DNA from 2 places in the Streptomyces sp. NPDC020801 genome. Region 2 is predicted to be linked to the other one. Evidence: riboswitches for the same ligand, from Rfam matches in the RefSeq annotation. Region 2 holds a riboswitch; the other holds the start of a gene.
The links. A riboswitch is a leader RNA that binds a small molecule or an ion and turns the genes downstream of it on or off. The one in region 2 is predicted to bind S-adenosylmethionine.
Positions count from the first base shown of each region.

Region 1: another riboswitch for S-adenosylmethionine. It lies ahead of ACH4UM_RS09740 (aminotransferase class V-fold PLP-dependent enzyme); the one in region 2 lies ahead of thrC (threonine synthase).

Region 1 covers NZ_JBIRST010000003.1:517,950-521,346, reverse strand. Annotated here, with positions in the region: gene trpD (anthranilate phosphoribosyltransferase) at 1-1,031, shown strand, start outside; SAM riboswitch class IV at 1,127-1,243, shown strand; gene ACH4UM_RS09740 (aminotransferase class V-fold PLP-dependent enzyme) at 1,439-2,800, shown strand; gene ACH4UM_RS09735 (Lrp/AsnC family transcriptional regulator) at 2,836-3,117, opposite strand; gene ACH4UM_RS09730 (rhomboid family intramembrane serine protease) at 3,114-3,397, opposite strand, start outside.
Region 2 covers NZ_JBIRST010000009.1:165,204-168,600, forward strand. Annotated here, with positions in the region: gene ACH4UM_RS20465 (MoaD/ThiS family protein) at 1-240, opposite strand, end outside; gene thrC (threonine synthase) at 358-1,644, opposite strand; SAM riboswitch class I at 1,662-1,843, opposite strand; gene ACH4UM_RS20475 (glucosyl-3-phosphoglycerate synthase) at 1,975-2,946, shown strand; gene ACH4UM_RS20480 (trehalose-6-phosphate synthase) at 3,029-3,397, shown strand, end outside.

The DNA.
Region 1 (3,397 bases), on a different contig from region 2:
CGGCGGGCCGTTCCTGGCCCCAGGTGCTGAACGGCCTGCTGGAGGGCCACGACCAGAGCGCGGACGACACCGCGTGGGCGATGGACCGCATCATGCGCGGCGAGGCGACGGACGCCCAGATCGCCGGGTTCGTGGTGGCGCTGCGGGCCAAGGGCGAGACGGTCGAGGAGATCACCGGCCTGGTCCGGGCGATGTACGAACACGCGAACGTCATCGAGGTCCCGGGCCCGAGCGTCGACATCGTCGGCACGGGCGGGGACGGCGCGAAGACGGTGAACATCTCGACCATGTCCTCGATCGTCGTCGCCGGCACCGGCGCGAAGGTCGTCAAGCACGGCAACCGGGCCGCCTCGTCGGCGTCGGGCGCGTCGGACGTGCTGGAGAAGCTCGGCGTCAACCTGAACCTGCCGGTGGAGCGGGTGGCCCAGGTGGCAGAGGAGGCCGGGATCACCTTCTGCTTCGCGGTGAAGTTCCACCCGGCGCTGCGGCATGTCGCCGCCGCCCGCGGCCAGCTGGGCATCCGCACCACGTTCAACGTGCTCGGCCCGCTCACCAACCCGGCCCGGGTGAGGGCCCAGGCGGTCGGTGTCGCGGACCCGCGCATGGCGCCCATCGTGGCCGGCGTCTTCGCCGAACGCGGCAACTCCTCCCTGGTCTTCCGTGGCGACGACGGCCTCGACGAGCTGACCACGACCGCCACCTCACGGGTGTGGATCGTCCGGGACGGCAAGGTCACCGAGGAGAGCTTCGACCCGCGGGACGTCGGCATCGAGCTGGTGCCCGTGGAGGCCCTGCGGGGCGCCGACGCGTCCTACAACGCGGAGGTGGCGCGGCGGCTGCTGGACGGCGAGAAGGGCCCGGTGCGGGACGCCGTGCTGCTGAACTCGGCGGCGGCCCTGGTGGCCCTGGAGCCGGGCTCCGGGACGCTTGCCGGGCAGATCCGGGCCCAGATGGCGAGGGCGGCGGAATCGATCGACTCGGGGGCGGCCAGGCGCACCCTGGACCGCTGGGTGGCCGCAAGCAACGCCTGAGGCCCGCACGGGCCCCGACGGTGTGACGCAGGGCGCAGTCCGGATGCCGGACTGCGCCTTGCGCGCCGAAGATCGTGTGGCAGGATACTGAACCAGGTCATGAGTGACAGCCATTCGGCCCCGGCCGGCTGTCCGGCAACCCTCCGTCCGTGGCGGGGTGCCCCGGGTGAGGACCAGGTCGTAGGCAGCGAGGTCTACGGCAAGCGCGGACCCCTCGCACGCTTTTGCATTATGCGAAGGCCGGGGTCCTGGTCGTCGAGGAGCCTTCTGTGAGCAAGCGAATGCGCTAGGGGCGACAGCCCCCAGGGGCCGCAGAGCCCCGCCTCCGCATCCCCCTCTTCACCTCTCTCCACGCTGGAGCCGTGCCTGCTCGCGTGGAACGACGCCTGCTTTCACGGGAGTTCACCATGTCCGTCTCCACCGTTGCCGCCGGCCAGTCCGTTTGTGCCCCGCTGCCCGTTCTGGGGCGGGATGTCGCCGTCCCGCTCGTCACCGGCGGCGAGGTCACCTATGCCGCGCTCGACTACGCCGCCAGCGCCCCCGCCCTCCAGCGCGTCTGGGACGACGTGGCGGCGTACGCGCCGTACTACGGCAGCGTCCACCGCGGCGCCGGCTACCTCTCCCAGCTCTCCACCGACCTGTTCGAGAACGCTCGCAGGACGGTCGGGGAGTTCCTCGGCTGCCGTGCGGAGGACCATGTGGTCTTCACCCGGTCCACCACCGACTCCCTCAACCTCCTGGCCCGTGCGCTCCCGGCCGGCTGTGAGGTCTTCGTCTTCGAGACCGAGCACCACGCCTCGCTGCTGCCGTGGCAGGACGCGAAGGTCACCTACCTCGACGCCCCGCGCGCCCCGGAGCAGGCCGTCGCGACCCTGGAGCGGGCCCTCGCCGGCCGCGACCCCCACGGCCCGGCCCTGGTCTGCGTCACCGGAGCCTCCAACGTCACCGGCGAGCTGTGGCCGGTACGCGAACTTGCCGCCGCCGCCCACGCCCACGGCGCCCGCATCGTCCTGGACGCGGCCCAGCTGGCCCCGCACCACCCGGTGAGCGTCCGTGACCTCGACGTCGACTGGGTCGCCTTCTCCGGGCACAAGCTCTACGCCCCCTTCGGCTCCGGCGTGCTGGCCGGCCGGGCCGACTGGTTGCGCGCGGCCGAGCCGTACCTCGCGGGTGGCGGCGCGAGCCGGAAGGTCACCCGGCGCACCGACGGGGGCGTGGACGTGGAGTGGCACGAGAGCGCGGCCCGCCACGAGGCCGGCTCCCCGAACGTGATCGGCGCCTACTCCATCGCCGCCGCCTGCAAGGCCCTGACGGAGGCCGGTTTCGACACCCTCGTCGCGCGCGAGCAGTACCTGATCGCCAGGGTGCGGGAGGGCCTCGCAGAGGTGCCCGAGGTGAAGGTCCTCTCCCTGTTCGGCGACGACGCCCCGCGGGTCGGCGTGATCTCCTTCGTGGTCGAGGGCTGGAACAGCTCCCACTTCGCCGCCGCGCTCTCCGCCGAGTACGGCATCGGCGTCCGCGACGGCCTGTTCTGCGCCCACCCGCTGGTGCGCACCCTGCTGGGCAGCGACCCGCAGGCGCAGGGCGAGTGCGGTGCTCCCGAGGCCGCGCCCGGCGAGAAGTCGCTCAACGCCATCCGCGTCAGCTTCGGCGCCGGCACCCCCGACGAGCACGTCGAGCGCTTCGTGACGGCGGTGAGGGCACTGGTGCGGGACGGCGCGAAGTGGCGGTACCGCACGGAGGACGGCCGCTGCGTCCCGGCCGTGTGACCTCGGGGAACCTGTGGGAGGCGGTGTTCAGGCGGTCAGGAGTCCAGCCCGATCGCGAACGCCGCCTCCAGGTCGTGCTGCGAGTACGTCCGGAACGCCACGTGGGTGTCCGTGCCCAGCACGCCCGGGATCTTGCTGATCCGCCCGGGGATGACCTCCGCGAGGTCCTCGTGCTGCCGCACCCGGACCATGGCGATCAGGTCGTAGGTACCGGTCACGGAGAAGACCTCGCTGACACTGTCCAGCGAGGCGATCTGCTCGGCGATCTCGGGGATCCGGTCCACGCTGGTCTTGATGAGGACGATCGCGGTGATCACGGCTGGTTCTCTCCCTCGGAGGCCGGAGCAGGGGTGACCTTCACTCTAGGGCCTGATCCACCGGGCAGGCCCGCCGTGCCGCCGAACCGTACCCACGCATAGGCGAAGCCCAGCCCGAAGCCCACCACGTGGGCCAGGTAGGCCACGCCCGGTCCCTGGGTGGAGCGGCCGGCCGCCAGCCACTGCAGGGCCGCCCAGAAGGGCAGGACCACCCAGGCGGGAAAGCGCAGCGGCAGAAAGAACAGGAAGGGAAAGAGACTGGTCACCCGCGCCCGGGGGA
Region 2 (3,397 bases):
CGCACCGTCCGGGGTGGCGGTCTGAAGGCCCTGTTCGAAGCGGACGTCGTCGTCGTTGACGTAGACGTTGACGAAGCGGCGCAGCTTGCCCTGGTCGTCAAGAACGCGGGCGGCGATGCCGGTGTGGTTCTTCTCCAGGTCGGAGATGACCTCGGCGAGGGTCGCGCCCTCGGCGCTCACCTCGGCCTGCCCGCCCGTGTAGGTGCGCAGGATGGTGGGGATGCGAACGGTCACGCTCATGCGGTGAAACCTCCGGTGGTGTCTCGCGGATACGGCTGGGCAACGCCCCAGGGGCGCGGGGAAACCGCGCGCCCGGGGAAGCTGCGCGACCGGCCCATCGGCCCGCAGCGCGACGGTCTACGCCAGACCGGCTTCCCGGAACGACTCCAGGCTGGGGCGGATGGTCGCGGTGAGCCCCGTGCCCGCGACGGCGTCCAGGGTCTTCAGGCCGTCGCCGGTGTTGAGGACGACGGTGGTCTTCGTCGGGTCGAGCAGGCCGGCCTCGATCAGCTTCTTCGTCACGCCGACCGTCACCCCGCCCGCCGTCTCCGCGAAGATGCCCTCGGTCCGCGCCAGCAGCTTGATCGCGTCCACGACCTGCTCGTCCGTCACGTCCTCCACCGCGCCGCCCGTGCGGCGGGCGATGTCCAGGACGTAGGGGCCGTCTGCCGGGTTGCCGATCGCCAGCGACTTGGCGATGGTGTTCGGCTTCTGCGGCCGGACCACGTCGTGCCCGGCCTTGAAGGCGGTGGACACCGGCGAGCAGCCCTCGGCCTGGGCGCCGAAGATCTTGTACGGCCGGTCCTCGACCAGACCGAGCTTGATCAGCTCCTGCAGGCCCTTGTCGACCTTGGTGAGCTGCGAGCCGGAGGCGATCGGGACGACGATCTGGTCCGGCAGCCGCCAGCCGAGCTGCTCGCAGATCTCGTACGCCAGCGTCTTGGAGCCCTCGGCGTAGTACGGCCGCAGGTTGACGTTGACAAAGCCCCAGCCCTCGCCGGCCGGGTCGCCGATCAGCTCGGAGCAGAAGCGGTTCACGTCGTCGTAGTTGCCCTCGATGCCGACGAGCTCGCCGCCGTAGACCGCGGCCATGACGACCTTGCCCTGCTCCAGGTCGTGCGGGATGAACACACAGGAGCGCAAGCCGGCCCGGGCGGCCGCCGCGCCGACGGCACCGGCGAGGTTGCCGGTGGAGGAGCAGGACAGGGTGGTGAAGCCGAACGCGCGCGCCGCCTCCAGCGCCTGGGCGACCACCCGGTCCTTGAAGGAGTGCGTCGGGTTGCCGGAGTCGTCCTTGACGAAGAGCTTGCCGGCGTCGACGCCGAGCTCGCGGGCGAGGTGGTCGGCCTGGACGAGCTGGGTCCAGCCCGGGTTCAGGTTCGGCTTGGTCGCCACGTCCGCGGGGACCGGCAGCAGTGGCGCGTAGCGCCAGATGTTCGCGGGGCCCGCCTCGATCCTCTTGCGCAGTTCCTCGGCGTCGTAGGCCGAGAAGTCGTAGGCGATCTCCAGCGGGCCGAAACACTCCTCGCAGGCGAAGACCGGGCCGAGGGGCACGCGATGGCCGCACTCGCGGCAGCTCAGCGCCGCGGCGGGACCGAGGTCTACGGTGGAGTCGGTGCTGCTTGCAACAGTCTGCACAGCCATGGAGGCGAGGCCCTTTCTCCTCATCTTCCTCACGACGCATCTCGCCGTGAGACGGATTTGGCACCTTCCCTAGCCGGGAGCCTCGCGGTGACCGTCGACGCTGATCCACGACTGGACGATCAACGGTGGTCTACGAGAACCGGCTGGAGGGTTGCCGGGGCTTCATCGGGCCGTGTCCCTCTGCCCCTCTGGATGAGCTGTATGCGGTTGTTGAGCGGCGGCGACCCCCGACATGCGATGGTCATCCGCGTTGTTCAAGACTGTAACCGAAGGCCAGGACAGTTGAGATAGTCGTCCGAACCGCGAGACAACAGTGAGGAGCCGCTGACTGTGCTGGAAGAAGTCGAGCGCTGGCTGGCCACCCGCTCCTGGTCCGTGACCGATCGCCCGCTCCACCAGATCCTGGCCGCCAAGCAGCGCACCGGTCAGTCGGTCTCCGTCGTGCTGCCCGCCCTGAACGAGGAGGAGACGGTCGGCGACATCGTCGCCGTGATCCGCCACGACCTCATGGACCAGGTGCCGCTCGTCGACGAGATCGTCGTGGTCGACTCCGGCTCCACCGACCGCACCTCCGAGGTGGCCGCCGCCGCGGGCGCCCGGGTGATGCACCGCGACGAGATCCTGCCGCGCCTGCCGGCGGTGCCCGGCAAGGGCGAGGTCCTGTGGCGCTCCCTGCTCGTCACCCGCGGGGACGTCATCTGCTTCGTCGACGCCGACCTGAAGGAGTTCTCCTCCGACTTCGTCACCGGGATCGTGGGCCCGCTGCTCACCGAGCCGGACGTGCAACTGGTCAAGGCCATGTACGACCGCCCGCTCACCGTGTCCGACGGGCGCGCCCCGGGCACGACCGCGGCCGGGCAGGGCGGACGGGTCACGGAGCTGATGGCACGCCCACTGCTCAACATGCACTGGCCGCAGCTGGCCGGCTTCGTGCAGCCGCTCGGCGGCGAGTACGCGGCCCGCCGCTCGCTGCTGGAGCAGCTGCCGTTCCCCGTCGGCTACGGCGTCGAGCTGGGGATGCTGGTCGACGCCCTGCACCTGGTCGGCCTGGACGCGCTCGCCCAGGTGGACGTCGGCGTGCGCAAACACCGGCATCAGGACGGGCAGGCGCTGGGCCGGATGGCCGCCGCGATCTACCGGACCGCCCAGCTGCGGCTGGCCCGCGGCCACCTCGTCCGTCCCTGCCTCACCCAGTTCGAGCGCGGGCAGGACGGCTTCGAGCCGCGCACGTACTCGGTGGACACCGAGGAACGGCCGCCGATGACCGAGATCGCGGAGTATGCATCCCGGAAGGTGGCGTAAAACCCCGGCCTCGTCGTATACGGCCCGCTACGAAGCGGAACCGTACGTTTGAGCGTTTCCGGGCCGGGCTAGGTTGAGGACCATGGCTTCAACGCACGGCGCCGAGGTGCTGGTCGCGTCCAATCGCGGCCCGGTCTCGTACGAGGTACGCCCGGACGGCTCGCTCCACGCCAGACGCGGCGGCGGAGGGCTGGTCTCCGGGCTGTCAGCGATCGGTCCGGACGCGGGCGCGGTGTGGGTGTGCGCCGCGCTGAACGACGCCGACCGCGAGGCGGTACGCCGCTTCGAGGGCGGCCGCCGGCTGCCCTCCGAGGCGACCGGCGGGCAGCAGGTACGGATGCTCGACATCGACGCCGGCGTCTTCGCCGACGCCTACAACGGCATCGCCAACTCGGTGCTGTGGTTCGTCCACCACATGCTCTACCAGACGCCGCTGGAGCCGGTCTTCGAC